Regions from separate parts of the Bacillus sp. BSL6 genome, predicted to be linked through region 1. Evidence: riboswitches for the same ligand, from Rfam matches in the RefSeq annotation. Region 1 holds a riboswitch; each other region holds the start of a gene.
The links. A riboswitch is a leader RNA that binds a small molecule or an ion and turns the genes downstream of it on or off. The one in region 1 is predicted to bind thiamine pyrophosphate.
Positions count from the first base shown of each region.

Region 2: linked by a shared signal. The riboswitch ahead of tenA (thiaminase II) and the one ahead of thiC (phosphomethylpyrimidine synthase ThiC) in region 1 are both predicted to bind thiamine pyrophosphate.
Region 3: linked by a shared signal. The riboswitch ahead of thiT (energy-coupled thiamine transporter ThiT) and the one ahead of thiC (phosphomethylpyrimidine synthase ThiC) in region 1 are both predicted to bind thiamine pyrophosphate.
Region 4: linked by a shared signal. The riboswitch ahead of thiM (hydroxyethylthiazole kinase) and the one ahead of thiC (phosphomethylpyrimidine synthase ThiC) in region 1 are both predicted to bind thiamine pyrophosphate.

Region 1 covers NZ_JAVGCW010000006.1:97,440-103,551, reverse strand. Annotated here, with positions in the region: gene RCJ96_RS19605 (YkvA family protein) at 1-308, shown strand, start outside; gene RCJ96_RS19600 (metal-binding protein) at 359-850, shown strand; gene RCJ96_RS19595 (DUF4870 domain-containing protein) at 915-1,232, opposite strand; gene lldP (L-lactate permease) at 1,530-3,188, shown strand; TPP riboswitch at 3,260-3,375, shown strand; gene thiC (phosphomethylpyrimidine synthase ThiC) at 3,488-5,248, shown strand; gene RCJ96_RS19580 (arsenic transporter) at 5,503-6,112, opposite strand, start outside.
Region 2 covers NZ_JAVGCW010000004.1:78,118-84,229, reverse strand. Annotated here, with positions in the region: gene RCJ96_RS14470 (YVTN family beta-propeller repeat protein) at 163-2,106, shown strand; gene tenA (thiaminase II) at 2,859-3,548, opposite strand; TPP riboswitch at 3,672-3,777, opposite strand; gene ddlB (D-alanine--D-alanine ligase) at 3,850-4,764, opposite strand; gene pdxR (MocR-like pyridoxine biosynthesis transcription factor PdxR) at 4,932-6,112, opposite strand, start outside.
Region 3 covers NZ_JAVGCW010000001.1:62,839-68,950, forward strand. Annotated here, with positions in the region: gene RCJ96_RS00405 (response regulator transcription factor) at 15-704, shown strand; gene RCJ96_RS00410 (sensor histidine kinase) at 701-2,554, shown strand; gene thiT (energy-coupled thiamine transporter ThiT) at 2,764-3,432, opposite strand; TPP riboswitch at 3,517-3,618, opposite strand; gene RCJ96_RS00420 (FeoA family protein) at 3,813-4,040, shown strand; gene feoB (ferrous iron transport protein B) at 4,037-6,025, shown strand; gene RCJ96_RS00430 (FeoB-associated Cys-rich membrane protein) at 6,042-6,112, shown strand, end outside.
Region 4 covers NZ_JAVGCW010000007.1:99,634-105,745, forward strand. Annotated here, with positions in the region: gene RCJ96_RS21440 (anaerobic C4-dicarboxylate transporter family protein) at 1-906, shown strand, start outside; gene thiE (thiamine phosphate synthase) at 1,022-1,681, opposite strand; gene thiM (hydroxyethylthiazole kinase) at 1,698-2,504, opposite strand; TPP riboswitch at 2,577-2,686, opposite strand; gene topB (DNA topoisomerase III) at 2,913-5,102, shown strand; gene RCJ96_RS21460 (YhgE/Pip family protein) at 5,143-6,112, opposite strand, start outside.

The DNA.
Region 1 (6,112 bases):
AGGCAGGGCAGTCAGTTATTTATGCAAGTTTACTGTTGTTTTACGTTTTGCAGAAACCAGATGTTCCAAAACGAGTGAAAATTATTGTAATTGGAGCACTTGCTTATTTTATTGCACCGATTGATGCGATTCCAGATTTCGTTGCTGGAATTGGTTATACGGATGATTTAGGGGCGTTAATGGCTGCATTATTACAAGCGTCGCTATACGTCGATGATGCTGTAAAAGATAAGGCGCGAGTGAAGTTGGCAGAATGGTTTGGTTCGGATATAGACACATCCTTTATCGATCAGAAATTAGATCAATAGGTAAGAACTGTCACATGGTGACAGGGCGAACGTAAGCGAGGAAGTGCATTATGCCATCAGGAAGAACGCATACGAAAATAAACTTAATATCCCTTCCGGTTGTTTTGTTTATGCTCTTTTCGTATGGACTAACAAATTTTGATTTTTTATTAACTTTTGCAATTGGCTTTTTAGTAGGTACTACATTTTTAACACCGGATTTAGATACGTATAGTAATGCGTATAATAAATGGGGATTCCTACGTATATTTTGGTATCCGTATAAGAAGGTGATGCCGCATCGCTCCTTCTTTACACACACAATTATACTTGGTGATGTGATTCGTATTGCATACATGTTAATTGTGTTTTCTCCGTTTTTATTCCTATTAAATGTAATCGCGCTTGACGGGAATTTAATAGAAATGGCGAAGGAACATGAGGTTGAAATTGTAACGTTCGTAATGGGAATTGTTGTGGCAAGCACGCTTCACATTATAGCGGATAAAGTGAATACGCGACGCAAGAAAATGATGAGAAAAAAGAAGAAACGCAGAAGATAAAAAAAACCGTCCCAAAAAGTATTTTGGGACGGTTTTTTCTTATTAATCAAACGTTTGTTTAAAATTAAGCTTTCAGTACTTTTATACCTTTCACGATGTTCCAAATGAAGTAGTATAAGCTAATGATTCCGCAAATACATAAGACAATCATTGTACCGATGCCCAGTGTTACATCCGGTTGATCAGATCCAAGACCCATAACTCCTAAAATAATCATGCCAATGAATGTAGCAATACTTGGGATAATGTGTGTCCATAGAGCACGTTTTGCATGTGGTTTCGTTTCCGCGTCTCCCACAATCCACACAATAATCGGGAATAAGATAGGGGCAAATAATACACTAAAGTATGATAAAGCTGCTAATATTTTGTTTCCGTTCATATATATCACCTCATAAATAATATCCGTTGTTATACCTTTATTATGCAGGAAAGGTAGCGAGCTTGCTATCGATGAACATTACAAGAACGTGACGATTTTGTAAGATTTTTTCGTTAAATGATAAAATTTTCAAAAAAATCTTTTTAAATGGAAATTGTTATGGTACAGTATAAATGAAAGTTATTGAAAACGTTTTCTTAAACGTTTTTTTATTTTTAGACTTAAAGGTATGATGACCTGATAGTCTATTGATGAGGTTATTCTATTTAAAAGGGGATTCTTTAGGGGGAGAGAATAATGAACACATGGACACAAGTTTATGATCCGTTCGGAAACATTTGGATTTCGGCAGCGGTCGCACTTATTCCGATTATCTTTTTTTTCTTAGCTTTAGCAGTTTTCCGCATGAAGGGGTATGTGGCAGGATTTATTACAGTTGTACTGACAATTTTAGTGGCGTTATTCGCTTATAAGATGCCGTTCACGATGGCAATGGCAGCGACCGGATATGGTTTCTTATACGGATTATGGCCAATTGCTTGGATTATCATTATGTCGGTATTTTTATATAAAATTTCTGTGAAAACAGGTCAATTCGATGTAATTCGTGCATCTGTATTGTCCATTACGAATGACCATCGTTTACTCGTTATTTTAATCGGTTTTTCATTCGGAGCATTTTTAGAAGGGGCAGCAGGATTTGGTGCACCAGTCGCGATTACGGCAGCACTTCTTGCGGGTCTTGGGTTAAATCCTTTATATGCAGCGGGTCTTTGTTTAATTGCAAATACAGCACCAGTCGCTTTTGGAGCGATGGGAATTCCAATTACAGTTGCTGGACAAGTAACAGGTATTGATCCACATAAAATTGGACAAATGGCTGGACATCAATTACCGTTTTTATCATTATTTGTTCCGTTCTTTATCGTATTTTTAATGGACGGATTAAAAGGGGTAAGACAAACATGGCCTGCTTTACTTGTAGCGGGTAGTTCGTTTGCCATTACGCAGTTCATTACAGCGACATTCTTAGGGCCAGAACTTCCGGATATTACGTCGGCACTTGTAAGTTTAGTTAGTTTAGCGCTGTTCTTAAAAGTATGGCAACCGAAAGAAATTTATCAATCTGGGCAAGCAAATAGAGAAGCAGCTGCAACAACAGCGGCATCGATGCCGAAATTAACGTTAGGAAAAGTAGTAAAGGCATGGTCTCCATTTATCGTATTAACGGTTATGGTAGTCATTTGGAGTCAAAGTTTCTTTAAAGCATTATTTGCTCCAGGAGGCGCGTTAGAAAGTCTTGTATTTAAGTTTGAAATTCCAGGCTTGCACAATTTAGTAATGAAAGCAGAGCCTATTGTAAATAAAGCGACGCCTTACGAGGCAATTTTGAAGTTCGATGTATTATCAGCAACGGGAACAGCAATTTTAATTGCTTGTCTCATTTCCATGTTTATTTTGAAAATGAGTGTAAATGATGCAGTGGTAACATTTAAAGAAACTTTAAGTGAATTAAAAATGCCAATTCTATCTATTGGATTTGTATTAGGATTTGCATTTATTGCAAACTATTCTGGGCTATCTTCTACACTAGCATTAGCACTAGCAGGAACTGGCGGACTATTCCCGTTCTTCTCACCATTCTTAGGATGGATCGGTGTATTCTTAACAGGATCTGATACGTCAGCGAATGCATTATTTTCAAATTTACAAGCAATTACAGCGCAGCAAGTCGGTGTATCTGAAGTACTTCTCGTTGCAGCGAATACAACGGGCGGTGTAACCGGAAAAATGATTTCTCCGCAATCAATTGCCATTGCTTGTGCAGCAGTTGGACTTGCTGGAAAAGAATCAGATTTATTCCGGTTTACAGTGAAGCATAGTTTGTTCTTCGTAATAATTGTGGGGATTATGACTTATGTTCAGGCCTATTATTTAACTTGGATGATTCCGTAAAGAGCGAGAGAAATAAACTTTGCATTTTTCAGATTATCGTGTATGATGAGAAAGTATTGAAAATTAAATCAGTGATAAACTAGGGGTGCCTAACGTATGCGTAGGCTGAGAGAGAAGCGCGTGAACTTCTTAACCCTTTGGACCTGATCTGGCTCGTACCAGCGTAGGGAAGTTAACGGCTTTACATAATGATGTCTTTATGAGCCAGGTCCTTATTTTTTTATGGACCTGGCTCTTTTTATTTTGGCATACGCTGGCCATATCTCGTCCTTGTCACGTACAGGGGGGCAACAAAGGTTATGAAACAGTCTGTTTCAGCTGAGCAAATTGAATTGAAATCGAGTTTACCAGGAAGTAAGAAAGTGTATGTGGATGGACCACGAGAAGGTATGAAAGTACCGATGCGTGAGATTGAACAAAGCGATACAAATGGCGTCCCGAATCCGCCAATTCGTGTGTATGATACAAGCGGTCCTTACACAGATCCTGCGTATAAAGTCGAGTTAGAGAAGGGGTTGCAGGCGCCGCGCCACTCTTGGATCCTAGAGCGCGGAGATGTAGAGGCATACGAAGGACGCGAAGTAAAACCAGAGGATGACGGTGTGAAGGTGGCTTCGAAACATACACCTGTTTTCCCGCAAATGGATCGCAAACCGCTTAGAGCGAAGCAAGGTGCAAATGTTACGCAAATGCATTATGCACGTAATGGCATCATTACGTCTGAGATGGAATATGTTGCGATTCGTGAAGGAGTAGACCCGGAGTTTGTTCGTAAGGAAATTGCGGAAGGTCGCGCTATTTTACCAGCAAATATTAACCATCCGGAAGCAGAGCCGATGATTATTGGACGTAATTTCCACGTGAAGGTGAATGCAAATATCGGAAACTCTGCTGTATCTTCTTCTATCGCGGAAGAAGTAGAGAAGATGACATGGGCTACTCGCTGGGGTGCAGATACGATTATGGATTTATCTACAGGTAAAAACATTCATACGACGCGCGAGTGGATTATTCGTAATGCGCCTGTACCAGTTGGAACTGTACCGATCTATCAAGCTCTTGAAAAAGTAAACGGAATTGCAGAAGATTTAACGTGGGAAGTGTATCGTGATACGTTAATTGAGCAAGCGGAGCAAGGCGTAGATTACTTTACAATTCACGCTGGCGTATTACTTCGTTACATTCCGATTACTGCAAAGCGTACGACAGGTATCGTTTCGCGCGGTGGTTCAATTATGGCGCAGTGGTGTTTATACCATCATAAAGAAAACTTCCTATACACTCATTTTGAAGAGATTTGTGAAATTATGAAGCAGTATGATGTTTCGTTCTCTCTTGGAGATGGATTACGTCCAGGTTCGATTGCAGATGCAAATGACGAAGCGCAGTTCTCTGAGCTTGAAACACTTGGTGAATTAACGAAGATTGCTTGGAAACATGATGTGCAAGTTATGATTGAAGGGCCTGGGCATGTACCGATGCATTTAATTAAAGAAAATATGGAGAAAGAGCTTGATATTTGCCAGGGCGCACCATTCTATACACTTGGACCGTTAACGACAGATATTGCACCAGGTTATGACCATATTACATCCGCAATTGGAGCTGCGATGATTGGCTGGTTTGGAACGGCGATGCTTTGTTATGTAACGCCGAAAGAACATTTAGGTTTACCGAATAAAGATGATGTACGCGAAGGTGTTATTACGTACAAAATCGCTGCGCATGCAGCTGATCTAGCGAAAGGGCACAAAACGGCTCATCAGCGTGATGATGCACTTTCAAAAGCTCGTTTTGAATTCCGTTGGCGCGATCAATTTAATTTATCTTTAGATCCTGAACGCGCGATGGAGTATCACGATGAAACGTTGCCAGCAGAAGGTGCGAAAACGGCTCATTTCTGTTCCATGTGTGGACCGAAGTTTTGTAGTATGAGAATTTCACATGATATTCGTGAATACGCAAAAGAAAATGATTTAGAAACGACAGAAGCAATTGAAAAAGGAATGAAAGAGAAAGCGAAAGAATTTAAAGAAACTGGTAGTCATTTATACCAATAACACGTTACACCTCTTTACTTGATTGATCACACTGTAGTACCTAACTTAAATATAGAAGAAGCCCGCTTTGCTAAGACGGTAGCAAAGTGGGCTTCTGTTGTTTATCCCGCTATTTGTGGGCAGTAAGACCCCCACCTCAAAATTCAGCGGAAGCAAAGAAGTTAGGTGGGGGGCAACTGCCCGTAAAAGCCCGATTGGTTAGGGCTGATAATCAGTGGTGGATGTACAAAACCCCCACTGATTAAAGTTTCACTTTATAAGGCGAAGAAGAGATGTACCCAATAGAATAAGAGGAATAATGTAACGACTGTTGTGAGTGGAATAACGATAAGGGATACACTTAAATAGTCTTTCCATTTTACTTTAATTTTGTTTTGTTTCAGGATATACATCCAAATGAGAGAAGCTAGCGTACCGATTGGTAATAATAGTGAACCGATGTCACTACCAATGATATTTGCGAGATAGATAGTTTTTAATGTGACTGGATCTAATCCCATTTCTGTTAACGTAATGGTACCAATCATAAGTGCAGGGTGATTATTGAAGACATTGGAGAGGAGAGAAACGAGTCCACCCATTGCAAAGCTAGCATAAAGCAGATGTTGACTTACAACTGGTTCAAGCCATTGGACAAGCGCTGCTGTTAATCCTGCGTTGTGGAGCCCGTAAATAATGACATACATAGAGAAAGCAAAAATCAAAATGTGCCAAGGTGTCTTTTTCAAAATGTCGACAGGGTTCGTTCGTAAGTAGTACCATCTCCAAATGAGAAGAACGAGTGAACCGAGTACGGCAACAATCTCGATTGGGATGGATAAGAAGGATGCAACGAATAGAAGACAGCGCATAAGGAAGACGAAG
Region 2 (6,112 bases), on a different contig from region 1:
TAATAACTAGGTATTGATTATATATCCCATATGAACACCTCAATTTTATTGGCATATACTTTGAAGGAAATAACATTTCACATTAAACATATACCTACAAACTCAGTTGCTAATAATTTATCAAAACTTACTTAACATTTAATTTTTTAAAAGGAGGTATTTATGAGATATAATCGAAAATCTAATCCCAAAAATTCGTGTGATAAATTTCAGCAACCTTGTTTTATTTCTATATCTCCTTGTGATCAAAGTAATTGCTGTACACCTGTTTTTTTCTCGAATTCTCAACAACAAGAATTATTACTCTTAATTGACCAATTAAACCAAGGTATCCTTTCCTTCTTTACCACACCAAATCCGACAAATATACAAATACTCCAATCTGCATTACAGGCATTAAATGATTTATTAATTACAGTACAACCAAATACTCCAAATAGAAATTTAGTTATACGAACTATAAACCAATTAATTAATTCCTTACCTACTGCATCTCTTACTCAAATTTCAGCATTGTTTCAATTTTTATTTCAAAACTTATCTTCACTTATTAGTTGTTCAAATATATCGGATCCACTATTGCAGCAAACATTCAACTTAATTTTACAAGGAATCTTGAATAGTTCGCTATTAAGTAACATCGGGACACCGGGGCCGACTGGAGCCACTGGACCTAGAGGATTTCGTGGACCTAGAGGATTTCCTGGACCTAGAGGAGCTCAGGGTTCTCAAGGAATTCAGGGGCCCGAAGGACCGGAAGGACCTCAAGGTGTGCAAGGAATCCAGGGACCGGAAGGACCAGAAGGGCCTCAAGGAGCTCAGGGTTCTCAAGGAATTCAGGGGCCCGAAGGACCACCAGGACCTCAAGGACCTCAAGGCGTACAAGGAATTCAAGGACCACCAGGACCACCGGGACCGACTGGTTCAGGAACCGGAATGGGAATACCAGGACCACCGGGACCGACTGGACCTCAGGGTATACAAGGGATTCAAGGACCGGAGGGACCGGAAGGGCCCACTGGACCTCAGGGTATACAAGGAATTCAAGGTCTTGAAGGACCAGGAGGAGCCACTGGACCTCAGGGTGTGCAAGGAATTCAAGGACCCACTGGACCTCAAGGTGTGCAAGGAATTCAAGGGCCCGAAGGACCACCAGGACCTACTGGGGAATGTGAGTGTCCAACTGGACCTGCATGTAATTTCCTTGTATATGTTACAAACGCAGGAGCCATCGATGACCCTGCAGATGATACAGTATCAGTGATTAACACCGGAACAAATACTGTAGCCGCTACAATTACTGTAGATAATGCACCTCTTGAAGTAACAGTTTCACCCAATGGGGCTCGTGCTTATGTTACTAATATTTTTTCTGATACCGTTTCTGTTATTGATACTGCTACGAATACTGTTATTGCTACCATTCCTGTTGGAGCTGATCCAATTGGCGTAGCTGTTTCTCCAAATAACACAACTGTTTATGTTGGAAACCACGCGAGTAATGACGTTTCTGTTATTAATGCCGCTACTAACACGGTTATTGATACCATCCCTGTTGGTATCGCTCCGCAAGGAATCACTGTTTCTCCAAATGGAGCCCTTGCATATGTTGCAAACGAATTAAGCAACACAATTTCTGTTATTAATACTGCTACAAACACGGTTATCGCTACCATCCCCGTTGGTATTCGTCCTAGAATAATCGTGTTCACACTAGATGGCACTCGTGCGTATGTCACCAATCAAAACAGCAATACTGTTTCTGTTATTAACACCGCTACCAATGCAGTTATTGCTACAATTAACGTAGGTACAGAACCTGTTGGTATAGATATTACACCGGGTGGAAATCTTATTTACGTTGTAAATAAAGTGAGCAATAATGTATCGGTAATAGATGTGGCGACAAATGCTGTGATTGATACAATTTCTGTTGGTTTATCCCCTGATCAAGTAACCATCATACCTGATGGCACTCTTGCATATGTTACAAATCAAGCTAGTAATACTGTTTCCGCTATTGATATTGCTACGAATACTGTTATCACTAATGTCCCAGTAGGTATCGCTCCAACCGGAATAGCTACTGGAACTATTTGTGAATAAAATAAAGAAAAGAAATTCACAGATAGTTTTTATTAATATCAATAGTATGTGATATTCTTTCTTTAACTACGTTCAAACAACCAGAATAAGCCTCTATATTTTGTCAATATTCCCTTCTGTTTTATCTCAAAGAACCTGCCGAGCAGCTAGCTGTTGTTAGCTGCTCTTTTTCAATAAATTTCAAATTGTAATGAGCTTTATTTCCTGCATTCTTTTCTTTGTATATCAGCTTCCTTGCTTTCCTCTGCTCTAAAACCAAAATAGAGTAATCCGCAAGTAACAAACGAGGGACTAAGATTATACATAATACCAATATCCTTATCCGGTGTGCACGTTTTTTCGCGGTTGTTCTTCTACAACACGTACATTGACATACATAAAGGTCATTCTTTAGTTCAGGATTCTTTTCCATAATCGCTTTAACTTCATTAAATAATGTATTGTAATCCTCATCACGATATTGAAACTGAGCTTGCATGAGTTTGAGTGCACTTCCGCCTCCAAGCGTAACTTTGTTTCTGCTATACTTCTCTCAATTCTTGTTGAAGTGAATCCTTTTCATCAAGAACGCCAATAACCTTTATAAAAGTTAAAAGTAATTACAATATAAAGCACTCCTTTATATCTGTAATGTCATACATTAGAGATATTAAATATGTATTATGTGTTTTATTTATGATTTTTACAATAATTTTACAAAAACCTAAAAAAGAGGTATTGCCCATACATACGTATAGCAATACCTCTTTTCTTTATCCTATTACATCTTTTACTTCTGTATCTACCGGCCACTTTTCTAAAGTATAAGCCATTTCCCAAAATGAATATTCATATTGACTACTTATAATAAAATGCTGTTTCATACGCTTACGATCAGACTCTGTCACCTTTTCAGCTATTGCATCTAATCGTGTAATTTGCTCTTCAACTAATGTTCGGAACCAATCAGATCCATAAGCAGAAATCCATTCGTTATAAATCGGCTCTTCTGGCTGACACTCTTTTAAACGCTCACCAATTTCATAATACAGCCAATAGCAAGGTAAAATTGCTGCAATAATATCGCCTAAATGTCCTTCATACGCAGCACGATACATATGTGAAGTATATGCATATGCAGTTGGAGCAGGGATAAAATTATCTTTTTCTTCTTGTGTAATCCCTAGTTTCTTCGCAAAGTTCTCATGTAAAGATAATTCCGCCTCATATGTATTTTGAGCATGATGTGCCATGCGAGCAGTCGTTTCTAATTCAAGCGCTTTTGCAGCTCCTAATGTTTGTACTCTAGCGAAGTGACTCAAATAATATGAATCTTGAAGCACGTAATAGCGAAAATTAGCTAAATCTAACGTTCCTTCACCGAGTTTTTTTACAAAAGGATGATGAAAACTAGCTTCCCAAATTGAATCTACTTCTTTACGTAATGATTGTGAAAAAGTCATTTGATTCCCTCCAATAATCCATTTCATATAAGTATTTATCCACAGCAATTAACGCTTTATAATAAAAAAACTTTCTTTACAGGCGTAAAGAAAGTGAAATTGACAGTATTTATACATGAAATAGCAATGTCTTTCCCACTTCCCTACGCTGGCATTAACCAGATCAGGTACTAAGAGTCTCAAATTCCAATTTGATCTCAGCCTATAATAGGCCCCCCTAGTGGATAAATATTTTATTTTCGTATCTTATTTATCATAACATACTTCTTGTTACTGTCAAAAGTATTCATAATGCCGCTACTTAAAATCCTTCTTCTTTTCTTACTCTTAATGAAGTTTCAATAATCATATCTAATAGTTTACTATAATGAATTCCCGCTGCATCTGCACTTTTTGGTAGTAAACTTGCTTGTGTCATCCCTGGTAATGTATTAACCTCCATTACATATGGAATACCGTCCTTCACCATCATATCAACCCTTGCATAAACACTACATTTTAATGCTTTATAGCAAGCCAGCGACGCTTTGTTTACACGTTCCTTAAGTTCGGCTGGAAGTTCGATAACTTCTTCAATAGTACCTGCATCATCATATTTCGCATTGTAATCAAAGAACTCAGCCGCATGTCGAATTGAAATGATAGGTAACTGTTTTCCATCAAAAATGGAACATGTAATCTCATCACCTTTAATATACTTTTCTATTACTACTTCAGAATCCCATTCGAACACAGTTTCCAGCATTGAAATTAGTTCGTCTTTATCATAGACAATCTTTACCCCAACACTCGAACCACCAGAGTTTGGTTTTACCACTAATGGAAATCCTAACTTATCTAATTCATCAAGATTTAGATCCTCCATTTTTGTAAGTTCAATCCAATCTGGTGTTTCTATTCCTTCATAACGTAAAATCTTTTTTGACATGTTTTTGTCCATACATATACCGCTAGATAACATATTGCTCCCGCTATAAGGAATACCTAAACTTTCAAGCGTTCCTTGAACTGTCCCATCTTCTCCGTATTTTCCGTGTAATGCGAGCAATGCAAAATCAATGTCTTTCGCTTTTTCGATTAAATCCATTTTTTCATTTAATGTAATTGGTACAATTTCATATTTATTTTTATCTAAATTTGCAATCATTTCATTTCCAGTCATAATGGATACTTGTTTTTCAGAGGATACTCCTCCCATAATAACGCCAATTCTCATTTCCTCAACTCCTAATTTCGTTTTTTATCCCGCATTAACGGGCAGTAAGACCCCCACCTCAAAATGCAGCGGAAGCAATGCAGTTAGGTGGGGGATCAACTGCCCGTAAAAGCCCGATTGGTGAGGGCTAATAATCAGTGGGGGATGCCCCCCCACTGATTAAAGTTTCACTTTATTGTATCACCGATTATTTTGATTCCCCGAACTATTTCTTCTTCTTTCAAACGTGAAAATCCTAATCGAAACGTGTTCGCTCCTCCTCCATCAGAATAAAACACATCTCCAGGAGAAAAAGTAACCCCTTGCTCATAACACTTTTGCAAAAGTGTACGGGCATGAATTTTTTCTTCTAACTCTATAAATAAATGAAGTCCACCATCACCGGTCATTCTTTGAAACGGAATGTACTCGTTACACGCCCCAACAGCTAACTCATATTTTTTCTTATAAACAGACCTTGCCTTTTTTAAATATTTTTCAAAATATCCTTCATGTAAATATTGAAAAAGAACAGCTTGATCTAAAGTAGATGTGTGAATCGTTCTTGCTCTTTTCACACTTTCTAAATAATGAATTAGTTCTTTATCTGCAATGATCCAGCCTACACGCAAGCCAGGGAAAAGTACCTTTGAAAAGCTACTAATATAAATCACATTATTACCAGCACCAGCAAAAGTTAATAATGGTGCTAAATGTGAACCTGAATAACGTAACTCTTCATTAAATCCATCTTCTATAATAGGAATCTTATATTTTGAAAATAATCTCATCAATTCCGTTCTTTTCTCTGAACTCGTCACAATGCCGGTTGGATTATGATAGGAAGGAATTAAATACGCAAAATCAAACTCTTTTTCACGCAAGCTTTTTTCAACTTGATTCGTATCAATACCATCTTCATTCATATCAATACCATGAACTTCAAGGCCGTGTAAGCGGAATAGCTTCAGCGCAGCATGGTGAGTTGGATTCTCACAAATAACTCGACCTGATTTCTTTGACAACGAGGATATTACAATGTCTAATCCTTCTGTAAATCCATTTGTAATTAAAATATCTTTGTTCGATATATCTACACCTTTCATTTCCATATAATGAAGTAGATAATTCATTAACGGTCTATAACCTTTTGCGTATCCATAGTTTAATACGACATCACCTTCAATGGACATACGAGTAAGAAAAGCTCTTTTGAAATTTTCCACATCAAATAGCTTTTCATCCGGAGCGATGCTGTTAAAAACAATCATTCCTTTTTCCCAGCGAACACCATGTTTCATTAAATCTAATTCATCAGCTAATAAGGTAACTGTATTAAGTTTATTTTTCCAATCTATTTCAACAGACG
Region 3 (6,112 bases), on a different contig from region 1:
GGGATACATAAGTTATGTCAAAAAATATTTTAATTGTTGAAGATGAAGACATATTACGCGAAATATTAAAAGATTATTTTTTAAGTGAGCAATATGTAGTGTTTGAAGCAAGGGACGGGAAAGAAGCTTTAGTTGTATTTGAGGAAGAAGAGGTTGATTTAGTTATTTTAGATATTATGTTGCCGGAACTTGATGGATGGTCCGTTTGCCGAAGAATCCGTAAAACATCCGAGGTTCCTATTATTATGCTAACGGCACGTGTTGATGAAGACGATACGTTACTTGGATTTGAACTTGGAGCAGATGACTATGTGACGAAGCCGTATAGTCCGCCAATTTTATTAGCAAGAGCGAAACGGTTGTTAGAAAGTAGAAAAGTAACAAAGAAACTTTTAGAGAATGAAGATGATACATTATCAATTCATGGCATCCACGTCCACTTTCCATCGCGTACTGTTACGGTAGATAGAACAGACATTAATTTAACACATACAGAATTTGAAATATTAGCGTATTTTATGAGAAATCAAGGGATTGTTTTAACAAGAGAGCAACTTATATCAAGAATTTGGGGATATGAATTTGCTGGTGACGACCGAACGGTTAACAGCCATATTCGTAATTTAAGAAATAAATTAGGAGAGAAAGCAAAGTACATTACAACTGTAGTACGAACGGGTTATAAATTTGAGGGGAATGTATGAGAAAAGGGATTGTACTAAAATTATTTACTCTCACAACAGCATTATGTATGTTAATTTTAGCGACAATATTTATTGGACAAACGATATTTTTTAAACAATATTATGCGAATCGAAAAGTGGAAGATATTAAAGTGAATTTAAATTCCTTTGAGAAAAATTATTTAAACTATGCAGGAAATACAGAAGAAATTAAGCGACTGGAGCAAGACTTTTTAAGAGAAAATAATACGTGGATTACGACATTAGATCAGAACGGGAATTTAAAGCATGCGGATGATTTTTATTTTGAGGTAACGATAGATCGTAAGCAACAGAAGAGTTTTGGACAACAAATATTCAAAATTCCTTTATACAATCTCATCAATATAGAAGAGATTGATAATAAGTCATCAACTCCGTTTTTAGGCCAAGAAATTTATTTTTCAGGAGTGAAAAAAGAAGAAAGTTTTATTCCATTCTCTTTTTCGCTAGGTAAGCAAAATTTGAATGGATTTAATAAACAGTTAGAAAAAGCATTTAATGAGAAAATGAGTAAATTAGATCAGGAGAAAAAGAAAGCAGCTGAGGAACAATTTGGTAAGGAAAAGAAGCCGGCAGTTCAGGAGCAAGCTGCCCAAGAACCAGATATTCACATAAGAGGGCGTGTTACGAAAGTTCAGCTTCCGGATGTAACAGGTCCTATAAATCCAATTTATAAAAATAGCATCTTTTTAGATAACATAAAAGAATTTCAAACGGATTTATTATTGAAAGAGAGCAAGCCCATACAATATGCAACACAAACAATGGACTATGAAAAAAATGATATTAAATATAAATTATTAATCAAACCAATAAAAGAAAAAGACGGATCCGTCACATATATATATGCAATGGCTTCTTTACAGCCTGTAGATGAAGCTGTACAAATGGTGCAAGATTACTACATTTACATCATTGCATTTGTAGTTGTTCTTATTTTTCTAGCTTCGTTCTATTACTCTAAGCAAATCGCAAAGCCGTTATTAAAAATAAATGATACGACGAAGAAAATAGCGCATTTAGATTTCACAGAACAAATACCGATTACTTCAAAAGATGAAATTGGTGATTTATCGAAAAATATTAATGTATTATCCAATAAACTCCATTCCCATATTGGACAGCTAGAACAAGATATTGAAAAGGAAAGAAAGTTAGAAAAGACGCGGAAAGAATTCATTTCTGGTGTTTCGCATGAACTAAAAACACCACTGAGTATTATGAAAAGCTGTATTTCTATTTTAAAAGATGGAGTAGCTGAGCATAAAAAAGAGTACTATTTTCAAGCGATGGAACGGGAAGTAGACAAAATGGATACTTTAATTTTGGATATGCTGGAGTTAGCTAAATTTGAGTCAGGCACATATAAAATGAAAAAGGATTCATTTTATATTGATACAGTAATGGAAGATATATGTGAAAACCTTTCTGTAGAAATAGAGAAAAAAGGACTTCGTGTTCATAAACATATAGGCCCATTTGAAGTAGTCGCAAATCAAGGCCGGATTGAACAAGTCATCGTGAACTTCATTACGAATGCGATACGTTATACACCAAATAAAGAAGATATTATTATTTCTACAATAGATGAGAAGGATCGTATAAAAGTATGTATTGAAAATAAAGGTACTCATATTGAAGAAGAGCAATTAGATAAAATTTGGGATCGTTTTTATCGCGTAGATGCAGCTCGCCAGCGTTCGCAAGGAGGAACAGGTCTTGGACTTGCCATTTCAAAGAATATTTTAGAACTACATGATGCTGAATATGGGGCAGAAAATACAGAAGATGGTGTGTTATTTTATTTCTATTTATCGAAAGAAGCGTAGACAATATGATCTACGCTTTTTTTTATTTATTTTCATATTATCTTTACCTAATCTTTATTTTTAATCAGTATAATTTGTTTAGAAAATGAGGTTATGTAAGGAGTCGATGAACCGTGCATAGCAATTGGCTAAGTATAATGGTATTTATTTTCTTTTGCGTATTTATTGTATTTTTAATTGATATTACGATATGAAAAAAAGAGCGCTCATTAAGCGCCCTTTTTGTTTGCATTTATTTGATAAGCATTGATGCTCTTGAATAAGCGTGGTGAAGTAAGAAATAAAAATATAAGTAAAACGGTACATAGAATATAGGAACCAATCATTGTACTACCATTTACGATTAATGAATATAGCACAGCTGATTGACCTTTCGGTGCATATTGTCCCCAGAAAATGATACCAGCAATAAAGTGACAGAAATAGCGAGCAAAGCTACCGATAAATGTAGCAAGGATAATATAACCAAGAACTTTCTTACCTTCGTTTTGTTTTGAAGAAGGTTTGTCTTTACGGCTACCTAAATTTGATTGTTCTAAGTTATTTTCATTAGACGTTAAAAGTGCTTTTTGAATTGGACGATAGAATAAGCCAGCAAATCCAATAAAAGCAAAGGCAATGAAGTACTCAATGAATGCTTGAACAGGTGTTAAAATGTAAGCATCTCCCACGACAATTTGTAATAGTCCCCAAACTAAACCACCTAAGAAAGCTGATTTAAAGCCCCAGCGGTAAGCAATAATAAAAATAGGAATCATAGCAAATGAAATGGAACCGCCTGTTGGAAGTTTAAGTGATAATGGTAAAATATCGATGATCATAGCGAAGGCTGCAAGAATAGCAGATTCGATCATCGCTTGTAAATTGGTGTTACGCATGTTGTCTCCCCCTAAATCCAAGTTGTACAAAAAAGAATAGATATCATAGGAGGATACGAAATACGTAAATAAAAGAGGTATGTATTTCGGACGTTTGCACAATCCCTGCGTTAGAATTAACTAACAGGTTCGAAGGGTCGGAACGAAGTGTTCCCTCTCAGCGGCATAGCTCCCCCTGTGATAACGAAATTCTTTATTTGCTACTGTTTATTGTAAGCGAAATGGATGAGAATGGCAAACGAATACAGTATGACAATGATTGAAATAGAATTGTAGCGAAATGTTAATAAATATGAAGCAAAAGGGTATAGTACAAGAGAAATAGAGTGTGCTATAATTTGTCTGAAAATAATTATCATTCTCTTCTGAGGGGGAAGGTTATGAGCTTAGTAGATATTAAAATCGGTGAGAAAGTGTTAGTAAAAAGCGTTCAGTCGTTAGATCAATTATTAAAGAGAAGACTGGCTGCTTTTGGTCTTTCGGAAGGAAGCGAACTTCGTATGAAGCAAAAAGCGATGTTCAAAGGTCCTTGTACATTGGAGTGTCGTGGACAGTTAATTAGCATTCGTCATTGTGACGCGAAAATGATAAAGGTGGAATTAGCGTGAATAAGGTAGCTTTGCTAGGGAATCCGAATACAGGGAAAACATCATTATTTAATGCACTTACTGGTTCTTATGAATATATAGGAAACTGGAGCGGTGTAACAGTAGAAAAGAAGGTTGGTAAATTAAAAGATAAGCAAGGAACATTGATTGATTTACCGGGTGTGTATGATTTGAATCCAGTTTCACGTGATGAAGGTGTTGTAACAAACTTTCTACTAACAGAAGAATTTCAGCATATGTTAAATATTGTGGATTCTTCGCAATTTGAACGAAATATGCATTTAACGTTGCAATTACTTGAATTTGGTAAGCCCGTTTCAATTGGTTTAAATATGATTGATGTGGCGAAGCAAAGAGGAATTGTAATTGATGTAAAACGATTATCAGAACTATTAGGTGTAACAGTCGTTCCTGTCGTTGCAAGAAGTGGCAAAGGTTGTGAAGAACTACTTGCGACTCTTAAAGAAAATGACAAAAACGAGAAAAAGCCATTCCTTATTTCATATGGTGTACAAATGGATGAAGGAATTGGAGAAGTAATTGCTCTTTTAGAGACAGTGAATTACGAGCATCCGAGATGGTTAGCGCTTCAATTTTTAAGCAATAACGAAGTAGTAGAAAAAGAAATGAAGGTATTACCAATCTATAAGGAACTCAAAGCCATTCGATCTCGCTTAGAAGAAAAACTTGATTGTACGTTGGAAGAGCATATTTATAAAACTCGTGAAGCGTATATTGAAAAGTTAAAAACAAATGTTATGAAGCATGAGAAAGAAGGAAAAATTCCTTTTTCAGAAAAAATTGATAGATTAATTACACATAAAATTTTAGGACTTCCAATCTTTTTAGCAGTTATGTTTTTTATTTTTCAGGTTACGTTTACGTGGATTGGGACACCGCTGTCAGATATGTTAGATGAGTTTTTTGCTGGACAGCTTACGGATTGGGTGACAGCTGGACTTACAAGTATCGGAGCTTCTGATTTTATTCAAGCACTCGTTACAGAAGGTATTATTGCCGGTGTTGGTGCTGTATTAGTATTCGTTCCACAAATCTTTGCACTATTCTTTTTTATTTCATTATTAGAAGATTCAGGGTATATGGCGCGAATTGCAGTTGTTATGGATAGAATTATGGAGTTCTTCGGTTTAAACGGAAAAGCGTTCATTCCGATGATTATCGGTTTTGGCTGTAATGTTCCAGGTATTATGGCAGCGAGAACGATTGAACAAGAAAAAGAACGTTTACTTACAGTTCTTGTAACACCATTTATGTCTTGTTCAGCACGTTTACCTGTATATGCACTGTTTGCGGGAGTATTCTTCCCAAAAAGTCAGGCAACTGTTGTATTTTCTTTATATGTTGCAGGTATTGCTCTAGCGTTACTCGTTACAAAAATTATGTCTCTTACCATTTTAAAAGCGGAAAAATCTATTTTCGTTATTGAGCTACCTCCTTACCGCGTACCACAAGCGAAAACGTTATGGTTAAGTACGTGGGAGAAAGGAAAAGGATTTGTTCGTAAAGCAGGTACATTTATCTTCGGTGGTTCGGTTGTCATTTGGTTATTAAACTATGCAGGTCCATCAGGATTTGGTGTTGATATGGGAGACAGTTACTTAGCAATGATTGGTGGATTTATCGCACCACTATTTGCACCACTTGGCTTTGGAACGTGGCAAGCTGCAGCTTCCCTTTTAACAGGATTTTTAGCGAAGGAAGTTGTCGTTTCTACAATGGCCATTATTTATGCGGTGAAAGAAGATGTGCTTGGAAATGTAATGGGAGCACATTATACAGCATTGTCAGCTTATGCATTTATGTTCTTTATTTTATTATATGTTCCGTGTTTAGCGACGGTAGCTGTTATTAAACGTGAAACAGGATCAGCGAAATGGACGATTTTCTCAGTCGTGTATCCACTCGTAGTTGCTTATGTATTAACGCTCATTATATACCAAGTTGGATCCCTACTCGGATTCTAGAAGGAGATGTATTGTGATAATGGTCAATATTATAATTGGAGCTATCATTTTTGGTTATGCAGCATACACGTTAGTTAATTTTGTAAA
Region 4 (6,112 bases), on a different contig from region 1:
GCTTCCCAACAAGCAATTACAGCTAGTCCTATATCAGCTGCAACAGTTGCACTTTTAGCAATGTTAGCTGACTATAAAATCACCTTATTAGATATTTTAAAAGTAAGTATCCCTTCTACTTTCATCGCTTGTATGATAGCTGCATTTGTTGCTAGCAAAATGGGGAAAGAATTAAATGAAGACCCTGAATACTTAAAACGATTAAAAGAAGGAATGATTCCTAAGATTGAAGAGAAAAAAGAATTTGTTGGTGTAAAAGGCGCTAAATTATCAGTTATCCTTTTCCTAGTAGGAACTTTCCTTGTCGTACTTCTCGGTTCATTTGAAGCACTTCGTCCAGGATGGATAGTTGATGGAAAGTTAGCCCGTCTTTCCATGCCAAACACAATTGAAATGGTTATGTTAACGATCGCAGCTCTTATTATTATTTTCTGTAAACCAAATGTAGAAAGCATCGTGTCTGGTAACGTCTTTAAAGCGGGGGCAACAGCAGTTGTTGCTATTTTCGGTATCGCTTGGATGGGAGATACTTTCTTTAACGGAAACTTAAATATGATTCAGGGATCAATTCAGCATCTAGTAACAAGTGCGCCATGGCTATTTGCCATCGCATTATTCATTCTATCTATTTTACTATATAGCCAAGCCGCAACAGTACGTGCTTTAATGCCTCTTGGATTATCACTCGGTATTCCACCAGCACTACTGATCGCGATGTTCCCTGCAGTAAATGGATATTTCTTCATTCCAAACTACGGAACAATCGTTGCTGCCATTAACTTTGATCGTACTGGCACAACTGGCATTGGTAAATATGTTTTAAATCATAGCTTTATGATTCCAGGCCTAATCGCAACATTCACTTCTATCGGAATTGGAATGCTCTTAATTTCAATTATGTTTTAAAGAAAAAGCACAAACCTACAAATTTAAAGGGTTTGTGCTTTTTTAATCAAACGTTTGTTTAAATATTTTTATCTGTCCATTCTGTTCTTTACTATTTTTGTGAAGTTCCCTTTTCCTACAAACTCCTACTTACTTCCTCTACTAATTTCTTCGTACTTTCATAGGCAGATTCCGCTAAACTAATCGCAGAGATAACGGAAACACCATCCGCACCTGCTTCTATAACCGAAGCTGTATTTTCAATTGAAATGCCACCAATCCCAACAATCGGTATTGTAATTCCTTGTTCTCTAAAATGAGCTAAACCTTTCGTTCCTTGCACCGCTTTCGTATCCTTTTTCGTACTCGTCGGAAAAATTGGGCCAACTCCTAAATAATCAGCTCCGTTTTTAATTGCCCAGCGTGCTTCTTCAATTGTATGGGTAGATACACCAACAATTTTATCCCCCATTTTTTCACGAACAGAAGTAATTCCTTCATCATCTTGTCCAACATGCACGCCATCTGCATCTAACTCGAGAGCTAGTTCCACATCATCATTTACGATGAATGGTACACCGTATTCCTTACAAATTGCTTGTAATTCTTTTGCGAAACAAATACGTTCTTCTCCCGTTAAAGCCCCTTCTCCCTTTTCACGAAATTGAAAAATTGTTATACCACCTTCAAGTGCCTCTCTCAATACTTGCAGTGGATCCTTCGTACAATTGTTACTTCCCATAATAAAATATACTGATAATAACTTAGACATTTCTGCCTTTGAAATACGTGACATTTATTTTCCCTCCTTACTATATAACCTCAATCTTCCCATACTTTTCTATATCACCCGAAGTCGTATTGGCTAACTGATTTAAAAATTCAATTTGGAAACTACCAGGTCCTTTTTCTACTGTCTTAGCAGCTGCTAGTTCCGCGGCTACACCATAAAACGTTAATGCCGCTAATGCAGCCTTTACATAATCCTTTTCTACCGCTACAAATGCTCCTATTACAGAAGTTAGTAAACAACCAGTTCCCGTAATTTTCGTTAAAATAGAGTGACCATTTCGAATAACAATAGTTCGCTCTCCATCTGTAACAACATCTTCTTTTCCAGTAATCACCGCAACTGTATTTAGTTCATCTGCTGCCTGCTTTGCAATACTTACGACATTACCATTTCCAGCACCAGCGTCTACCCCTTTAATTTCCCATTTTTCATTAATAACGTTCGCTATTTCAGCTGCATTTCCGCGAATAATTGCTAATTCGATTTCAGCCGGAATATGTCTCGCAACTTCTGTTCGATACGAAGTTGCCCCTGCGCCAACCGGATCAAACAGTACCGGTACATCATTCCTATTAGCCGACTTACCAGCAAGTAACATCGCTTCTACCTCGTCAGGACGAAGTGTCCCCATATTTAATACTAACGCCCCAGCAATGCTAGCCATTTCTGCTACTTCTTCTTTTGCATACGCCATTACAGGGGATGCCCCTAATGCTAATAAACCGTTAGCTGTAAAATTTGTTACAACAACATTTGTAATATTATGAACGAGCGGATTAGATTCTCTCACCAAATCCACTACTTTGCTAATTTCTTTCGTATTCATCCTTCTCATCTCCTAACTATAGTGATGGGAGATACACAAAAAGGCACTTTGCGCGTACGCAAAGTGCCTGAACATGTGCTTTTACACTCTCCCTACGCTGGCATTATCCAACAGGTTCAAATGGTCAATGACGGAATAGTCATACTCTCAGTTTGCATCCACAAACTCCCATGTGCTTATTATTCATCTACTTCAAAGTCTACTCTTATTCTACTAAAATAACAAGTTCTTTACTTTTCTATTTAATATGGAAGCAACCTATATAACAATAAGCATAATAAAATGAAACTTTAATCAGTAGAGACTTTGTTCATTCCACTAAAAACCGTTCAAATATGGAGCGAAACTGAATCTCAAGAAGATGTATGCTATAGTTAACGTATGGAAATTTGAAAGGATGTTTTTAATATGGCAAAAAGCGTTGTAATCGCTGAAAAACCTTCCGTTGCACGAGATATTGCGCGTGTACTGAAGTGTGATAAAAAAGGAAATGGCTACCTTGAAGGTAGTAAATATATTGTAACTTGGGCTTTAGGTCATCTTGTTACATTAGCTGATCCAGAAAGCTATGATGTGAAATATAAAAAGTGGAATTTAGAAGATTTACCGATGCTACCTGAGCGTTTGAAATTAACTGTTATTAAACAAACAGGGAAACAATTTAACGCTGTAAAAAGTCAGCTTCTTAGAAAAGATGTAAATGAAATTATTGTAGCGACAGACGCTGGACGTGAAGGGGAATTAGTTGCTCGTTGGATTATTGATAAGGTTCGAATTAACAAACCAATTAAACGTCTATGGATTTCATCTGTTACTGATAAAGCAATTAAAGATGGTTTCGCAAATTTAAAACCAGGTAAAGCATATGACAATTTATACGCTTCAGCTGTCGCACGTTCAGAAGCTGACTGGTATATCGGTCTTAACGCGACTCGCGCTTTAACGACTCGCTTTAATGCCCAGCTTAACTGTGGCCGTGTGCAAACACCTACTGTTGCTATGATCGCTAATCGTGAAGATGAAATAAAGAACTTCAAAGCTCAAACTTACTACGGCATTGAAGCTCAAACAACAAATCAATTAAAACTAACGTGGCAAGATGCAAATGGCAATAGCCGCAGTTTTAATAAAGAAAAAATTGATGGTATTGTAAAAGGTTTAGATAAACATAATGCTACTGTTTTAGAAATTGATAAAAAACAGAAGAAGTCATTCTCTCCTGGTCTTTACGATTTAACTGAATTGCAACGTGATGCCAATAAAAAGTTCGGTTACTCTGCGAAAGAAACATTGAATATTATGCAGAAATTGTATGAGCAACATAAAGTGCTAACATACCCTCGTACAGATTCGCGTTACATTTCATCTGATATCGTTGGAACACTTCCAGAACGTCTAAAGGCGTGCGGCGTTGGGGAATATCGTCCTTTAGCACATAAAGTATTACAAAAGCCTATCAAGGCTAATAAATCATTTGTTGATGATAGTAAAGTAAGCGATCACCACGCAATTATTCCGACAGAAGGATACGTTAACTTCTCAGCCTTCACAGATAAAGAACGTAAAATTTATGATTTAGTTGTCAAACGTTTCTTAGCTGTTTTATTCCCGGCATTCGAATACGAACAACTAACGTTACGCACAAAAGTCGGCAATGAAACGTTCATTGCACGCGGAAAAACAATTTTACATGCCGGTTGGAAGGAAGTATATGAAAATCGCTTTGAAGATGATGATGTAACTGATGACGTAAAAGAGCAGCTTTTACCTCGCATCGAAAAAGGCGATACATTAACTGTAAAGTTAATTATGCAAACATCAGGTCAAACGAAAGCACCTGCACGTTTTAACGAAGCAACTTTACTTTCAGCAATGGAAAATCCTACAAAATATATGGATACGCAAAATAAGCAACTTGCTGATACATTAAAATCAACTGGTGGATTAGGTACTGTAGCAACGCGTGCTGATATTATCGACAAGCTATTCAATTCATTCTTAATTGAAAAACGCGGTAAAGATATTCACATTACTTCAAAAGGCCGTCAGTTACTTGATTTAGTACCAGAAGAGTTAAAATCACCTACACTAACTGGTGAGTGGGAACAAAAGCTAGAGGCAATTGCAAAGGGTAAACTAAAAAAAGAAGTATTCATTTCCGAAATGAAGAACTATACGAAAGAAATTGTTTCTGAAATTAAATCGAGTGATAAAAAATATAAACATGACAACATTTCAACGAAGTCTTGTCCAGATTGCGGTAAACCAATGCTAGAGGTAAACGGCAAAAAAGGAAAAATGCTCGTTTGCCAAGACCGTGAATGTGGTCATCGTAAAAATGTATCTCGTACAACAAACGCTCGTTGCCCTCAGTGTAAGAAGAAGTTAGAATTACGTGGTGAAGGTGCAGGACAAATCTTTGCATGTAAATGTGGCTATCGCGAGAAATTATCCACATTCCAAGAAAGACGTAAAAAGGAATCTGGAAACAAAGCTGATAAGCGTGACGTTCAAAAATATATGAAACAGCAGAAAAAAGAAGAAGAACCATTAAATAACCCATTCGCAGAAGCATTAAAGAAATTAAAATTTGATTAAACAAAAAGGTTCCTACCTCTAGCGGTAGGAACCTTTTATGTTAGTGAATGATTTTACTTCCTTTTGCATTCTCAACGAATTTTTCACTTGATTTGTTAATTGGTGTTTTCAGTAATAACGCAGCAACAATCATAACTACTACGAAAGCACTTAACACAAGTAAATCTCGCGTTACAATATCCCATAGCATTCCGCCTACTGTTTCACGAATTGCACTAATTGCGTATGTGAACGGTAAGAACGGATAAATCGCTTGGAAGAACGCCGGTGTCATTTGAATTGGGAATGTTCCGCCCGATCCTGCTACTTGCAGTACAAGTAAAATGATCGCCATCGATTTCCCTACGTTTCCGAAAATAGAAACGAGTGAGTACACGATACAAACAAATACTCCACCTATAAATAAACTAAATAATACAAACCAGAACTTATCGACTACGTACGTACCGAGTAAGAATATATCTCCCATCGATACGATAAACGCCTGTGAAAGACCTATCGTTAAGAATGTTAATAAACGTCCGAAGTAAATTTCATGGCTCTTATAATTCGCGCCCTCTTCATGTACTTCTACTGTTAATAACGAAACCATTAATAATGCGCCTACCCATAATGCAAGCACTGTATAGAATGGTGACATTGCTGAACCATAGTTCGGCATTGCAAATAATTTATTCTCTTTTAAATTTACTGGATTTGCAAAGTAATCACTTTGCTTCTCAACATCGTTTTTCAACAAACGGATGATGTCTTTTAAATCCTCTTCAGATTCAAAATCACGAATTTTATCTGCTAATTCTTTAATCTTTTTCTCAGTAGCTGGCATTTCAGCTTTAATATCTGCTAATTTCTTTCTACCGTCTACTAAGCCTTTTGATGAATCTTCTAGTAATTTTTTAACATCTGGAAGCTTTTTGTCTGCTTCTTTTAAAATTTGAGATGTGTTTTTAGACATCTCTTTCGTACGAGCAATAGCTGCATTGAAATTTGGAGTGATTTCTGAGTCATAT